Methanococcus maripaludis: one gene and its partner. The protein of the gene in region 2 interacts with the protein of the main gene of each other region in a pairwise test. Links are inferred from orthologs where the notes say so. Each region holds a gene or a part of one and is shown on either strand. Other genes may lie near its edges. The genes, in order: pscS and sepS.

Region 1 (3,275 bases), 1.2 Mb from region 2 along the record:
AACTCTGCATTGCTGCAAGAGATACCGATGCAGATGTAATCGTATTCTGCGGTGTAGATTTCATGGCAGAAACGGCAAAAGTATTAAACAGTGGGAAAAAAGTACTTATTCCCGAAATTATTGAAACAGACTGCCCAATGGCACACCAACTTCCCCCAGAAGTGATACTTGACGCAAAAAAAGAGTATCCTGATGCAAAAGTTGTAATTTATGTAAATACACTTGCTTCTGCAAAAGCACTGGCTGACGCAACATGTACTTCTGCAAATGCTGATAGGGTTGTGAATTCTTTCGAAGAAAACGAAGTATTATTTGGTCCAGACAATAATTTGGGTTATTTTGTATCAAAAAGGTCAAATAAAAAAATTATTCCAATGCCTGAGGGCGGACACTGCTATGTTCACAAAATGTTTACAATTGATGATGCAAAAGCAGTAAAAGAAAAGTATCCAAATGCAGAACTTTTAATACACCCTGAAAGTGACCCAAAATTACAGGAAAGTGCTGACTACGTGATGAGTACTGGTGGAATGGTAAAACACGTTTTAAATTCAGAATGCAGCGAATTTATTATCGGAACAGAATGCGACATGATATCCCGGCTTAAAATAGAATTGGAAAAAGTGGGGAAATCAAAAAAACTAATTCCTTTAAGAACTGACGCAATCTGCAAATCGATGAAAAACATAACTTTAGAAAAAATAGAACAATGTCTTTTGGAAGAAAAACATGAAATAACGCTTGATGAAAAAATAATTGAAAATGCAAGAAAAGCAATTGAAAGAATGCTTTCAATTTAATTTTTTTATTTTATTCTTCTTTTACGTAGTATCTAACCATTTCTTCGGTTTCATCGAATATTTCAGCTTTGTAATACTCTACATCGCCGTTAGTATCGACTTTTACATATACATTTTCTACATTTTTGTATTTTTCACCAGTTTGAGCAACCCTCGGGGTAGCCGCTTGTGAAAATGCGTCCCCTTCTCTTGTGTATTCAAATATTATGTTTTGACCTTCAACAGTGTATCCTTGGTATTCTACGCCGCCCATACTAAAGGTAACTCCTAAAAATACGTACTTTTCAGGAGTATCTGGCCCAAATGAGAAATATATTGCGCTCGCAAGAATTAAAAGCGCAATTACTGGGAGTATATACTTAGAACTCATTAAATTCACCTTAACTCGTTTATAATAGATTTCATGCTATTTATCACGTAGTCAACTTGAGTATTGGTTAATCCATAAACACTCATTTTGAATTCTTTTGTAACTCCTCTTCTGATTCCGCCGATTCCTCTTTTCTTCAATTCTTCGTAGAAGAAAAATCCTCTTCGTTTATCTTTTTCTGCAATTTCATCTAAAATCGGGGTTTCAAATCTTATGATATCGTGGTTTCTTGGTCTTTCCCCAATCTGTTTAAATCCTAATGGTTCAAGCTCATTAACCACTTTTCTTGTTTTTTCAAGTTCTAAATCCCAATTTTTAACTCTTTCAATCAGGTGTTCAAAGCTTGCCATCAAACTTAAAATTGGAATTCCTCGGCTAGTGCAACCAAGCATCTGGAGTTCTTTTAATACATTTACTTTTGAAGTTTCAAGCACTTCATCTTCATATTTTTTATTTATTGAAAGAAGACCGCATGGGCCAGATGCAGCCATACTTTTGTGTCCTGATGCTGCAATAAAGTCCACATTTAATTTTTTTCCATCAATTGGCATTCTTCCCGCAGAATATGCACAGTTTAATAAAAATGGATATCCTTTAGATTTTGCAATTTTTCCAACCTTTTCAACATCTGCAACGTTTCCGTAATTTCCATCAACGTGTGTTAAAAGGATTAATCCGATATTTTTTTTAGAATCTTCGAGCATGTCAATTTTTTCAGCATAACTTTCAGGAATTACTCTAAATGTCGGGTATTCTTCAATTTCAGTTCTTTCGTAGTTTAATTTAGCTCTTTCAAGTGCTACATATGAAGTATAGTGGGCATTTCCATCCAAAACTACGTAATCGCCTTCTTTACAGATGGAATTCATAACAGCGTATTTACTTTCCCTTGCACCGTGTGTAGGTCTTGTTATGTCCATTCCTAAAAATTTGGACATGTCTTCTAAAAATTCGTTTATAGGGGGAGTTTCGATTTGGTCGAGTCTTCCTGAACAGTAATCGCAGACACTGTACCCATCCCAGTATTCATAGATTATTTTCTTAGATTCAGTTGGTAGGATTCCTCCTCTCTGAATTGGATTTAAGTTAATCATTTCTCTTTCGAGATTTCTAGTAATATTTTTGTATTTATCAGTATTTATCTCCATAAAATCACCAATTCTCGCGTAATTTAATTATTTAAAATTGAGGTCGAGTACAACCTTTTCAAACCCTATTTTTTTAAGTTCTGTATTTATTATTTCTATCGAATCATTATCAAATATTTTTTTTGATTCTTTTTTAGTCATCTCGATAATTGCAATATTTTCAAGGTATCGAACCCTTAAATAACTTTCAATATGGAAGTTTGATTTTATAAACGCTTCTGCTAAATTCGATTTAGCCATATTTTCTTTAGAAATTGGCGCTGATAAAATACGGGTTGCCATACAGGTATCTTTTTTTGGAATATCAATTTTCAAGTATTTTGATAATTCAAAAACATCATTTTTACTGAATTTTAAATTAGAAAGGGGGGAAATTATATTTTCTTCATTAAAAGCTTTTATTCCCGGCCTATCTTCAAATATATCATCGTAAATTGTTCCATCGACAATGATATCATAGTTCAATTCATTTTTTATTCTTTTAAGTTCTTCTGCAATTCTTTTTTTACAGTTGTAGCATCTGTTTTTTAAGTCTTTTGAAATGATTTCATTTAAATAATCTATTTTCATGGTTTTTTGAGGAATGTTGTATTTTTTAGCACGATTTTCCGCTTTTTTTATTACATTTTCAGAAAAAAATCCGTTATCAATCGTTACCGCAAGTGTTTGTGCATTATCGCTTGCAATTTTTGAAATAAGTGTGCTGTCAACACCCCCAGAATATGCAACAACCACTTTTTTGTTTTTGAAAAACTCAAGTAACGAGTTATATTTTTCAAGCAAACCTTTTTTCATGATTTTCACCGCTCAAAACCCATTTCTTCAATCATTTTTAAATCAGACTGGATATTTTGCCCATTTGTAGTTAAATAGTTTCCAATCATTAAACCATCAAGTGCAAGAAGTGAATATTTCTGCATATCTTTTAAAACATGTTCTCTTCCACCACAAAGCCGA
Region 2 (3,243 bases):
AATATATTCAAGTTTACCCATAATAGGACAAGGAGGCAGTGATCCAAAGCCAAATCCTGAAGCAATTATTGCAGTTAATCCTGATGTACTATTTATTACATACGTGGATAAACAGACTGCAGATGAGTTACAGTTACAAACTGGAGTTCCAGTGGTGGTTTTAAGCTACGGTGGCGCTTCTAGAGCTTCTTTTGAAATAAATTCAGTATATGGGTCATTAACACTTGCAGGGGATATCATTGGAAAGGAGAATAGGGCAGATGACGTAATTGAATTTATGAAGCAAAATTTTGAAGATTTAAATCAAAAGACTAAAAATATCACCGAAAATGAAAAACCAACTGTGTATCTTGGCGGAATTGCAAAGTCCGGCTCTCAGGGGATTACCTCGACACAGTATAAATTTTTACCTTTCGAAGCACTGGGTGCTAAAAACGTTGTAAACGAGCTCGAACTTGGAAATGATCCACAACAAACGTTTGTGGATAAAGAAAGGCTGATTTCATGGAATCCGGACTATATTTTTATAGATGAAGGAAGTTTTAATGGAATAAAAGAAGAGTATGGGAAAAATCCCGAGCTTTTTAACTCATTTACTGCATTTAATGGTGGAAATACCCATGCAGTTTTACCAATTACATCTTATACGATAAATATTGGAACACTGCTTGCAGATTCTTATTATATTGGAAAAACGATATATCCTGATCAGTTCAATGATGTAAATCCCGAAGAGAACGCAGACGATATATATAGCTTTTTAGTTGGGGAAGGAGTTTACAACCAAATGAAAAGTGATTACGGAGGATTTGGAAAAATTGATTCAAATACTTTTGAAATCAAATAATTTTAAAATATATTAAATTTCTTTTTTAATTTTTAAAATTAGTTTTTAAATAAAATTTAAAAAAAATAAAAAAAATTAATTATTCAATTTTTACTTCGACATTTAAAAAGACTGGGCCTCTAACGTCGATTACTTTATTTTTGCTCATTATCTGTTTTAACGCGATATCATCGATTTTTAAGTTAATGTCGCTTAAACTTCTGACAATTGGAACTTTAACTTTGAATTCAGACGTGTTTGACACAAATGCTTCTTCTAATTTTGAAGTAATTTTAAAGCAAAGTGCATCGATATATCGAATGCCTGTTGCTACCCCTTCTGCTTTTCCTTTTTCTAAGAAGTCTTTAAATTCCTCTTTTACTCCATCAAAGCTTTCAGGAATTCCAATTACATTTCCATCGTAAACGTAGATTTCGTTTAAAATTGAAGGTCCAAGTAAGTTTTTACATTCTTCTTTTTCGAAAATATTTATTTTTACATTTTTCTTGGTTTTTCCAAATGAAAATGTTTTTTCAATGGTTAATTCACAAGGGGATTTTAAATCTTTGTTTTTAACGCATGAATCAATTAATTCTTTTGTTAAATCGTAAATTTCATCCATTACTGGAACTTTATCAAGTTTTACCATTGAAGCGACATCCCTGTCATTAAGTTTGTGTTCGTAAAACTGAGGATATACCATTTCTCGAACATCTGCGAAATTTCCAGAAATCATTGCAAGTCTTTCAACACCAAGTCCTAAATTCATGACTGGTACATCTATTCCGTATTTACTTAATGCAACTGGCGAATATACTCCAAATGTAGCAACTTCGAGCCATTCTTTTAATTTTGGGTGGTATGCGTAAACTTCTGTCTGTGTTTCAGGTGTGTAATATTTACTTTTCTTTTCATCAGGAATGAATTTAAAGTTCGTAAAGCCAAATTGCGATAATAATCCTTCTGCAATTGCTTTTCCGTCATTAATATCCACGCCTTCACCTGCAATTGCACAGGATGCAGAGTGGTATGTCATTAAGTGGCTTTTATCTTCTTTCTGTTCTCTTCTAAAACATCTATCGATTGAAAAGAGTTTAAATGGGAGTGGCTTTTTGTTCATTAAGTCTGAAACAGTAAGGAACCAGCCTGAAGTCATATGGCTTCTTAAAGTTAATTTTGAAGAAACTGCGGTTAAATCCTTAAATTCTGGGAAAACTTCTTCTAAAATTTTTAAACCCATCTCGCTTGAAATTTCAAGTGCATTTGAAATTTCTAAAACTAAGTCGTCACCATCAAGTGTTCCTTTTTTGTATCCGTGAAGTATTTTCTGCAAACTTTCTTTGTGTTCAGAAACTTTAATTCCAAGTTTTTCAATCTGTGAAATTTTTTCATCGCTCAAACCAACGTCTGGTCTTGGAAGTCCTGCCAAATAAAAGCATCTATCTAACACTGCCATAGCTTCCGGGCCAAACTGTTTATAAATATCTCTTTCATCGACGATTACGGGATTTATATATTCTTCAAAACCCATTCTAAGATATGCTTGTCTTAAATTTTCAATAGTGTCATTTACAGGGTGTGTTTTTCCAAAAACTGGTTTTATTCTCGGGTAACTTTCGTTTATCTTTTTAGCTTTTATAAGGTCTTTAGTTTCGATCCATGCTTTTTCAAAGTCCTTATTGGCCATTTCAATGATTTCTTCTCTTTTAAACATCAGTATCACTAAATTTCTAAATTTTATGATGAAATGTAATCTTTATATTCATAATAGTTGCTTATATTATATATTAATTAACTGGGGTGAACTTATGGCAAATTTTTTGGCTAGGTACTTTGGGTTTGAAGAACATAAAACAAACTTCAAAGTAGAGACCATGGCAGGAGTTACGACTTTTATGACCATGGCGTATATCATATTTGTAAATCCGTCGATTTTAAGTCTGGCGGGAATGGATTTTGGGGCAGTAATGGTTGCAACATGTATATCCGCTGCACTTGGTACTTTTATAATGGGCGTTTATGCTAAATATCCGTTTGCACTTGCACCGGGAATGGGTTTAAACGCATTCTTTACATTTGGTGTGGTCATGGGCATGGGCCTAAGCTGGCAGACTGCTCTTGGTGCTGTTTTTATTTCTGGTATTTTATTCATTTTGTTAACATTAACTAAAATTAGAACCTGGATATTTGACGCGATACCTGATGCTTTGAAATACGGTACTGCTGTTGGTATCGGGTTATTTATCGCATTTATTGGCTTAAAATCTGCAGGAGTTATCGTTGCAAACGAAGCTACTTTGGTAGGTCTTGGAAACGTGCTTTCACCTGCAACATTTTTGGCACTCTTTGGTTTATTTGCAACTGCTGCAATGATGGCTAGAAAAGTAACCGGCGCAATTCTCTGGGGTATTATCTTA

What was found.
Region 1: the proteins of sepS (region 2) and pscS interact in binary tests that used the Methanocaldococcus jannaschii proteins (3 or more experiments, as listed by UniProt). The link is inferred for Methanococcus maripaludis from one-to-one orthologs.

What each region holds. Positions count from the first base shown.
Region 1 is NZ_CP026606.1:1,460,046-1,463,320, forward strand. What follows is about bases 248-3,183. They hold pscS (O-phospho-L-seryl-tRNA:Cys-tRNA synthase), read right to left. Parts: upstream 2,319-3,183; coding sequence 1,176-2,318; downstream 248-1,175. Other genes in these bases: nadA (quinolinate synthase NadA), read left to right, coding at 248-800; MMJJ_RS07965 (hypothetical protein), read right to left, coding at 811-1,170; larE (ATP-dependent sacrificial sulfur transferase LarE), read right to left, coding at 2,346-3,113; bioB (biotin synthase BioB), read right to left, coding at 3,119-3,183. Outside these bases: more of nadA, read left to right, coding at 1-247; more of bioB, read right to left, coding at 3,184-3,275. UniProt on the Methanocaldococcus jannaschii protein: Converts O-phospho-L-seryl-tRNA(Cys) (Sep-tRNA(Cys)) to L-cysteinyl-tRNA(Cys) (Cys-tRNA(Cys)).
Region 2 is NZ_CP026606.1:281,246-284,488, reverse strand. Bases 234-3,137 are described here. They hold sepS (O-phosphoserine--tRNA ligase), read right to left. Parts: upstream 2,541-3,137; coding sequence 927-2,540; downstream 234-926. Other genes in these bases: MMJJ_RS01440 (NCS2 family permease), read left to right, coding at 2,635-3,137; MMJJ_RS01450 (iron ABC transporter substrate-binding protein), read left to right, coding at 234-847. In the rest of the region: more of MMJJ_RS01450, read left to right, coding at 1-233; more of MMJJ_RS01440, read left to right, coding at 3,138-3,243. UniProt on the Methanocaldococcus jannaschii protein: Catalyzes the attachment of O-phosphoserine (Sep) to tRNA(Cys).